2 linked regions of the Cytobacillus sp. IB215665 genome follow. The protein of the gene in region 2 binds, or shares a complex with, the protein of the main gene of each other region. Links are inferred from orthologs where the notes say so. Each region holds a gene or a part of one and is shown on either strand. Other genes may lie near its edges.

Region 1 (4,166 bases), on a different replicon or contig from region 2:
ATTGGAACATTAGCTGTCTTCATAGTCTCTCTAGCTACATCCTTAGTACCCATTTTCGTGATTGCTTCTGGACTTGGACCAACAAATGTAATATTACATTCCCTGCATAGATCTGCGAAATCTGCATTCTCAGCTAAAAACCCGTACCCAGGATGAATAGCATCACTACCTGTAAGTGTTGCTACACTAATAATATTTGTAAAATTTAAATAGCTATCTTTTGACGCGGTAGGTCCAATACAATAAGCCTCGTCTGCCATTTGTACATGTAATGCGTCACGGTCAGCCTCAGAAAATACTGCAACAGTTTCTATTCCCAATTCTGTACATGCTCGAATGATGCGTACAGCAATTTCACCCCTGTTTGCAATTAATAATTTTTTTATCATTCGTCATTCTCTCCTGTTCTACTCCATCCTCTTTGTTCTCTTATTGAAAACTTACTTACACAGGCTTCACAAGGAACAAGGGCTGACCATACTCTACAAGTTGGCCATCTTCTGCAAGAATGTCTACGATTTCCCCTTTTACTTCTGCTTCAATTTCATTAAATAACTTCATTGCCTCTACAATACAAACTACTGTGTTGTTTTGCACACTATCACCTACTGAAACGTATTTGTCACTGTCAGGTGATGGTGCAGCATAAAAAGTTCCAACCATTGGTGAAGTAATCTTATGTAAATTCGTCTGTTCTTCGATACCTTTTCTTTCTGCTTCCACGCGCACGTTACTGCTTTCAGCGGGAACTTCTGACACAGGACTTGAACTTAGTTCTGTTGTTGGTGCAACAGGTTGATGCTTTTGCACTTCCTCAACAGCAATGTTACTAAGGGTTTGTTTAGTAACGGTTCCTTGTTTTTTCATTTTAATTTTTGAACCTTCATTCTCATAAACAAATTCGTCAATATTTGATTGGTCAACTAGTTTAATTAATTCTCGAATCTCTTGAATTTTCAACATATGAGCACTCCTTATTTAACTTATACTTGTTTCTAGTATCTCATACCATCATCATACGATAGACACCTATTTCATTCAACAGTTTAACAACAATCGTATAAAAATTATTCTACACTATTTTCATTTGATCTACCTTTAAAGTACGTAAAAACCCAGCTGGCACTTAAGCCGGCTGGGTTAAAAAATATTTTTTCCCTTACATTTATATTACCTTTACAAAAACTATCAATCAGTTACCTATGTTGTTTTTTTATGGATTGTGCTTAACTAACACATCTTTCCTTTCTTGAAATTCCTCATTCACTTTCTTGATGATCGCATTAGCCTCGCTAGGAGATAAAGCTTCTGCCTGCACAGTTACTTCCACATTATTTCCATTCGTCTCAACAAGTGCAGCAACATAGCCCATCGACTCAATTAACACTTCTAATGTATCTTCTTTTGCACTTAATGTTTCAAGTTCCTCAAGTTTACTTGCTGCCTCGTTAATTTCATCAATCGTGGCAGTTTTTGAAGCTGCAATGTCTTGTAATTTCTCCATTTCTTTACTTCTTATATCTTGTAGTTGCATGCGTTTTGCTATAATCCAATCGTCAGAAGACAAAGTAAGAGAATCCTCTTCCAATCCTTCTACCATACCGCTCATGCTACCTTGTTCACTAATTTCTACTACAGTTCCAGATTGTTCTTCTTCAACCATCTCTTGATTAATAAAGGCTAAATCATTTCTCGTTCCACCATCACTAGTAATATAATATACAGATAATATTAGAACCAAAGCCACCATCGTTAACAACCATACAGTTTGTTTTTTTAAAAGCATCTACTCATTCCCCCTCAGATTTTTTCGGCAACACTTCTACTCTATGACTAGGTACATCTAACAATTTTATAACTGCATCCTTCACCCTTTGTTTAGCTTGCATATCTTTTAACTTCGCAACTACTAGAACCCCACGAACTTTAGGCTTTTTCGTTGTTAATACAATAGGTGTCTCCTTGTCTCCATCTCGTATAATTATGGCTTGTTCATCAACAGACCAATCTTCTACTTCTCTTTTTCCACCTTCTCTATCAGTCTCTTTCGTCGTTTGGGTCGATGTTGTAGTGCTTTTCTCTAGTACATTTATTTCAGTTGAGTCTAAGTTAACACTAACTGCTACATCTCCTACACCTTCTACCTGTTCTAATAGATCCTTTAATTGATTTTCATAGTTGGTCTCATAATCACTCATTGATTCATCTTTCGTATTTTTCGCACCAAAAGCAGGTGTATCCTTTTGCTCTTCAGTTAACAAAGATGGATTCGTATATGAAGCTTCTTCACTAGGAAACATCACATTATTTAATAGTATTAGAACGACACCCAATACTAACAATATAAGTACGTATATGTACTTAGATTTTGTTTTATCATTGCTACCATTATTTTTTGAAAGGAAGTTTTGTATCCATTGTATAAACCCTCTATTTTTCTCCACTTGGTACCTACTCCCCCCCTTCCATTTGTACATTTATGAGTTCTGAATCAATTTCCCATGCGTCTGATAAATGCTTAGAAATATCTTGTTCTGCTACTGACTTGTTATTTTTCTTCATTGGTTGGGAGGTATTTATACTAATTGATTTCACAACTGGAACTGTAACTCCATCTTCATGATATTTTGTCACCATCACTTCGACTCCGGTTACTGTGTCTTCAGTAAGAAAGATTTCTATATCTTGAATCATGTATCCATACGTTTCTATCAACTCCTCTTCCACATCTTCTTTCATTTGGACAGCCGTTTGTTCTAAAATATATGCACGATGTGATGCTTGTATTTCTTTTTTCTTCATTTCAATTTCATTTTCTAACATTTCTTCTTGAAACTCTGATTTTGTACTCATTGATGAAAAGATTTGGTCGATGTCTGTTGACAGAAGTTGAAGAAGTGGGGTAATTATAATTGTAATTAATAATAAACCAGTGACCATTTTGACATATTTTTGTATGCTAGTATCCGGAATTAATAAATCTATGACTGTTGCAAGAAGAAGAAACAAGATGACATTTGTAATCCATTCAAGCAAAAACTCCACATCATTCACCTCATCAGCTATAAAAAACTACCTCACCATCATGGTCATATTTCCAACTGCAATTATTACTGTAATACTTAGAAAAAACATAAGGGATACGATAGCTAAAGCAGCGAAAATATAGATAATACTTTTGCTAATAATGTCTAAGCAATCTATAACAGGTCCACCGCCAATAGGTTGTATCAAAGCTGCAGTCAATTTATAAATAACTGCTATTGATAATATTTTCAGCGCTGGGAATACCGCAATTAATAACAAAATTGCTACTCCAACTATACCGACAGTATTTTTTAATAGTAAAGATGCACTTATGACTGTATCAGTCGTTTCAGTGAAGATTCGACCGATGACAGGGACAAAATTGTTTGTTACAAATTTAGCAGTGCGAATTGTTATTCCATCTGTCACCGCTGAGGATGATCCTTGGACTGAAATAACGCCTAGAAATACAGTTAAAAAAGTACCAAGCAAGCCAATGCTTATGCTTTTTAATAATTGTGCCAATTGCGTTACTTTATAATGGTCAGTTAGTGTACTTACGATACTTAATAATGCAGATAAGAATAGTAGAGGTAGGACAATATAATTTATTAGTAAACCACTTGTGTTCATCAAAAGAAGAATGATCGGATGAAAAAAAGCAGCTGAGATAATTCCCCCAGAAGTAGCAATTAGCGCTAATAAAAGCGGAATTAACGCAATCATGAAATTTGTCATGACTTCTATTGCCTCTTTCGTAAATTGGATAACAATATGAAAGCTGTTTAAAGCAATGATGATTAGCACCATATATACGAGGGCATAAGCCACTTTACTAACCGTTTGCTGTTCAAAAGCATTCTGAACTGTTTGCAAAAACATACTTAAAATTGTTAACATTAGTAAAGTTCCTAATAGTTTTCCATTTGCCGCAAGTTCGTAAAATAAAAATTTTACTAACCCCATTAACCACTGTTGAATTGAGAAATCTTTCTCACCACGGACAAAATCAAAAAAACTGCCTTTTTGGCTTTCAGGTAAAAAGCCACCATACTTCGTCACTATTTCATCCCAAAACTGTTTAATCTCTTCAATCCCAAGTGCCTCCAACTGTTGATCAACAAAATCTTGTTGAGGGG
Region 2 (5,607 bases):
TGCTACAGATTCATGTAAAGCCTTTTCTATTTCTTCTGATCTTACCGTAATAGTACGAGGTAATCCCGATACCATATCGCGACCTCGAATGTCTATTTCCTCATTACGTGCTCCTGGAAAAACCGTCCCTACACTTATCTTTATATCCTCTGCTGTACGCTCACCTATTAATAATTTATATTCACGTTTTATGTATTGAAGAATTTCCATATCAAGCTTGTCCCCAGCCATTTTTAACGAAGAAGATGTTACGATTTCACCCATCGATAAAACAGCGACGTCAGTCGTACCACCGCCAATATCAACAACCATATTTCCACTCGGTTGAAAAATATCCATCCCTGCACCAATTGCAGCTATTTTCGGCTCTTCCTCTAAAATGACTTTTTTTCCTCCGCTTTTCATCGCCGCTTCTCTTATCGCCTTTTGCTCGACCGATGTAATATTCGTCGGACAGCATATAAGTATGCGTGGCTTAGAAAGAAAACCTTTTACATCTAGTTTATTAATAAAATGCTTAAGCATTGCTTCGGTGATTTCAAAATTCGCAATTACTCCATCTTTTAATGGGCGAATGGCTGAAATATTTCCAGGTGTTCGACCTACCATACGTCTTGCTTCTTCACCAACTGCTAAAACTTTTTCTAATTGGCGGTCAATTGCAACAACAGATGGTTCGTTCAAAATAATTCCTTTTCCTTTTACGTGAATGAGTACATTCGCTGTTCCTAAGTCGATTCCGATATCTCTAGCAAACATTATTATAAGCCTCCTTGCAAAATTCCCGATACTTTCTCTAATTTTATATTTTATCACAAATTTCCGCCTAGAAGGCAATGATGTAAAAAAATAGTCGAATTTTAAAAGTTTGGTCAAATACACAAAAAGAGGATGACTCAAATGAGTCTGATTTTATTAATCATTTTTACAGGTTATAAAACCGGACTCTACCTTTGATGATTCATCCTCTTTCTTTTTATCGGACAGTCTCTTCTTCTCGTTCACCTTCTTTCTTATATTTTAATTTTGTTGCTTCTCCACCACGTAGATGTCGTATTGATTTATGATAATCTAATATTTCCTTCACTTCATTTGCAAGTTCTGCATTAATCTCAGGTAATCTTTCTGTTAAATCCTTATGAACAGTACTTTTGGAAACGCCAAATTCTTTCGCTATTACACGAACGGTTTTTCTCGTCTCCACGATATACTTACCAATCTTGATAGTACGCTCTTTGATGTAATCGTGCACACCACTCGCCCTCCCTAAATTGGATGTGAGAAGTGTCAAAAGAGACTCGTTTTCTTTCACGATTAAAATGCTCTAATTTGTTATGACAGTAATAAGTTTGAATAAATTATATCGTTATCATAAAACCCAAGCCCCTCACCTCAAACACTCTCTTTTATCAGGTTTGTAACATTTTATTAGCTTGGGTGATTATATATTCCATAAAAGTCAAGAGGGACAAGGGATTTGTTAATTTTTTGTTCAAATCACACCCATAAGCCATTTCAAAACTAAATTTCCGACAAAAGATTAGCAATCCTGCAAACAGAATATAACTTCTTTGAGGATATTAACAAATGTATTTTCGTATATCCAAACAAGGTTGTTCACATAACAGTTTCAAGTAATTTCGCATCAATTGATATTTTAGGGACTAAGATATAAACACGTTAACGTTCTTGGTAAATTTCAGACTCAAATAAAACCTCATCTTACTGTCCAAACAGCAACAATAAAAAATCCTAATATACTAACGTTTGTAGCACTTTTGTTTTCGGTGTTTTCGAATTGATTATTGCTTATCTTTATAAGTTATAAGCACGTATCAAACCTATAGACTTCGTGGCATCTTTTCTACTTTTTACAATCTTTGAGCTCTCTTAACACCAAACTGTTCATTTTTTAATAGCGACAGCAACTAAGTTTACGAAAAGAGCCTTAGTAAATGCTGTCTTCGTATTAAATATTGCATTTCGCTCTAAGTGATAAGCACGTATCATACCTCTAGACTTCGTGGCATCTTTTCTACTTTTTACAATTTTTGAGCTCTCTTAACACCAAACTGTTCATTTTTTAATAGCGCTAGCAACTAAGTTTACGAAAAGAGCCTTAGTAAATGCTGTCTTCGTATTAAATATTGCTTATCGCTCTAAGTGATAAGCACGTATCAAACCTATAGACTTCGTGGCATCTTTTCTACTTTTTACAATCTTTGAGCTCTCTTAACACCAAACTGTTCATTTTTTAATAGCGACAGCAACTAAGTTTACGAAAAGAGCCTCTAGTTATAATGATGGTTAACTTTAAATAACGACAAACGAAAAACCATTCTCTAATGAGAATGGTCATAATTGTATCAAGCTATTCACTTTAAACTAAAGCAAATGATTATGAATCTTTATCTTCTTTTTCTTTTCCTGGCTTTTCTTCTTCAGCAGGAGCTTCCTCTTCTTTTTCTTTTTCTTCAGCTGGTGCTTCCTCTTCTTCTTCCTCTACTTCTTCTTCAGCTTCTTCCTGCTCTTCTTCAGGCAATGTTTCTTCTTTCTTTCCTTCAGAAGCCTCTAGATCCATATTTTCATCTTCATCTAACAATGAAGTGATTGGACTTCCAATTAAACTAATTGGATTAATGGCTTCGTCATTTTTACGGATCTCAAAATGCACGTGATTTTCTGCCTCACTATTTAAGAGACTTCTACCAGACTGTGCAATAACTTGCCCTTGTTCCACCATATCATTTTCTTGGACTTGGATATCAGCAAGTGATTGATATACAGTTACAATCCCATTTCCATGATCAATCTCTACAACATTACCAAGCGTTGAATCAACGCTAGTTCTTGTAACAGTTCCACTAGCAGAAGCAACTACATCAAAGACACTATTATCCTTCGTTACAATATCAATACCCTTGTTTGGAATATATTGATTGTCGTAGTATAACAGCGCTGCTTCTTGATCTGCGTCAGATGCATCGGCATCATAAAATTGCTTTTGAATTTCCATTTCTTCAACATTCGTCACTGGATACATAAAACTTTCAAGCGATTGAGTTACTGGTACAGAATCATCATCCACAAAGTAATCGGATTGCAATGATACATTATCAAGATCATATTGATCAGAATCTGCAACATTTTTGCTGTTTTGATACCAAAGGATAGCTGTTAGAATGATTGCTGCACTAGCAATATAAATTGCTGGAAGAACCCAACGACGTTTAAAAAATCGTTTCACTTTTGAGAATTTCTTTTCTTCTCTCATGAATTCATCACCTCAGCAACCATTTTGGGCACATTTTCATATTTTTATACAATCTTTTTATTTTTTTTTGTTTTAATATCCCCATTAAGTAAAAAATTATCCATAATAATTAAAAAAAGCCCTAAATTGGGCTTTTTTTATGCAAGAAAGCTGTCTTATCTGATTTTACGCACTCTCGTTTAGTAATTGTTCAGGATTAAATAACTAATTTTTTACGATAAAATTAGTTAAATAAGGCGTTGCATCACTAATTTGTGTTCCTTTGTAGTAGTGTGTAAGAATTTCCTGATAAGTTTTCCCTTCTTCAGCCATTCCGTTTGCGCCATATTGACTCATACCAACACCATGCCCATAGCCTTTTGTTGAGATGACAATTTGATCATTTTTACGTACCCATGTGAAATCTGATGAAGATAACCCTAATTGATCACGAACCTCTCTCCCTTTAAACGTTTTACCACTTATTTCTACGGTATCAACACGTTTACCAGGAGTTCTTGCAATAATTTTTCCTACTGTACCATCGCTCGGTAATTTTATGTTAAGTTTCTGTTCAAACTCAGCCACCGTCATCGTTACTTGATTATGAAATTTTGGAGAAGCTTCATCCCAAGGACTTGCTACACTTGTTAAATAGGGAAATGGATTTTCCCAATAATCCTCCGAGTTTTCTGTATACCCATTACTCGTTGAGAAAAAGGATGCTTCTATTGGGGTACTATCATAAGTTAATATTTGGCCGGCAGTTGAACGTACAGCCTCTTGAAACTTTTCCATCTTCCGTTCATAATCTACACCCCATAATTTCTTCAACTCATCTTTGCTTTTATATACTTGATGAAGTACCATATCTGTAACATCGGCACCCTCTGGTACTCCAACCGCTTGCCCACCTATCATCTTTTTAACTATATAAGTTCTCGCACTTAAACTCTGTGCTTTTAAAGCCTCTAGTTCAAAATCTGCAGGCATTTCTGATGCTAGAACTCCAACAACATATTCTTCAAGAGGGACATGCTCGATCGTTTTAGCTTGACTACGATAGACAGCCACTTCCACTTCGGAATTTAATGTGTTCGTAGTTAAGTTGGGAGAGGATTCCGGCTTCGATTCTTCAATGAGTTTCCCACCTTCCTTAGCTGAGAAAGGGAAAACTAACAATGAGGGGATTACAATAATCATGGCAAATAGTACAGAAATTAGTATAACTAGTGGTTTTACTTGTTTCATCGCTTCAAGCCTCCAAATAGATTTTTTGTGTAGTTCATAAGATTCTCAAAACCACACTTCTATATATGCTTATGGAGGTGGACAACCTTTTATGATAAGAATGTGAGACCTAACTACTGTAGCTTATCTCTGGAAAACAGCTTTTTTTCGAAAATATTAAAACCCATTCGCTTTAACTACTAATATAGCGAATGGGTTTTAGTTACTTGATTAAGAAAAAAAGTATATTTACTGTTAAGTGGCCGTTTGGCTTGCACGGATAATAAATGTTTTATTTTCTATACTTTCTAAAGAAAATGAATTACCAATACCATCAATCACATCAATTACTATTTGTAAATGTTCCCAATAAGAGAAGTTGGACCTATGCATATAATAGGGAACACCTAATATTTCACCTACTTGTATATCTCTGCTCCCGAGATAAAAATCATCCGATTTCATACAAATTGGCGAAGTTCCATCACAACAACCTTCTGAATGAACAAATATAAGTTTACCGTGTTGTTCTTGTAATTGTTTAATTAATGCTTTAGCAGGTTCAGTTGCAATAACTTTTTCCATTTTAGAAAAAGCCCATTGAACCTTTGTTATAACCAACTAAAATATTTTTTGTTTGTTGATAGTGATTTAACATCATCAAGTGATTTTCGCGTCCAATACCTGATTGCTTGTAACCACCGAAAGCAGCGTGAGCTGGATATTGGTGATATGTATTTGTCCAAACACGCCCCGCTTCAATTGCACGACCTGCACGATAAGCAGTTTCACCGTTACGAGACCAAACACCCGCACCAAGGCCGTATAATGTATCGTTAGCAATTTCAATTGCTTCATCAAAATCTTTGAACGTTGTTACTGATAACACAGGGCCAAAAATTTCTTCTTGGAAGATGCGCATTTTGTTATGACCTTTAAACACAGTTGGTTCTACATAGTAACCTTCTTTAAGATCGCCTTCAAATTTGTTTTGGTGACCACCAATTAAGAGTTCTGCACCTTCTTTATTACCAATCTCAAGGTAAGAAAGGATTTTATCTAACTGTTGTTGAGAAGCTTGTGCACCCATCATTGTTTCAGTATCTAGTGGATTACCTACTTTG

Evidence for each region.
Region 1: the proteins of SLH52_RS00990 (region 2) and SLH52_RS03815 are in contact, whole or in part, in a crystal structure (PDB 3TUF), measured with the Bacillus subtilis proteins. The link is inferred for Cytobacillus sp. IB215665 from one-to-one orthologs.

The regions. Positions count from the first base shown.
Region 1 is NZ_JAXBME010000002.1:372,866-377,031, reverse strand. The notes cover bases 1-2,862. They hold SLH52_RS03815 (SpoIIIAH-like family protein), read right to left. Parts: upstream 1,787-2,862; coding sequence 1,214-1,786; downstream 1-1,213. Other genes in these bases: spoIIIAF (stage III sporulation protein AF), read right to left, coding at 2,452-2,862; spoIIIAG (stage III sporulation protein AG), read right to left, coding at 1,791-2,444; accB (acetyl-CoA carboxylase biotin carboxyl carrier protein), read right to left, coding at 445-963; accC (acetyl-CoA carboxylase biotin carboxylase subunit), read right to left, coding at 1-389. Also shown: more of spoIIIAF, read right to left, coding at 2,863-3,045; spoIIIAE (stage III sporulation protein AE), read right to left, coding at 3,073-4,166. UniProt on the Bacillus subtilis protein: Involved in forespore engulfment. Forms a channel with SpoIIIAH that is open on the forespore end and closed (or gated) on the mother cell end.
Region 2 is NZ_JAXBME010000001.1:218,738-224,344, reverse strand. What follows is about bases 1,337-4,335. They hold SLH52_RS00990 (M23 family metallopeptidase), read right to left. Parts: upstream 3,275-4,335; coding sequence 2,399-3,274; downstream 1,337-2,398. Other genes in these bases: spoIID (stage II sporulation protein D), read right to left, coding at 3,479-4,335. In the rest of the region: SLH52_RS01000 (rod shape-determining protein), read right to left, coding at 1-759; sporulation transcriptional regulator SpoIIID, read right to left, coding at 977-1,252; more of spoIID, read right to left, coding at 4,336-4,504; SLH52_RS00980 (DUF779 domain-containing protein), read right to left, coding at 4,739-5,068; SLH52_RS00975 (aldehyde dehydrogenase family protein), read right to left, coding at 5,070-5,607. UniProt on the Bacillus subtilis protein: Involved in forespore engulfment and required for anchoring membrane proteins on the forespore side of the septal membrane. Forms a channel with SpoIIIAH that is open on the forespore end and closed (or gated) on the mother cell end.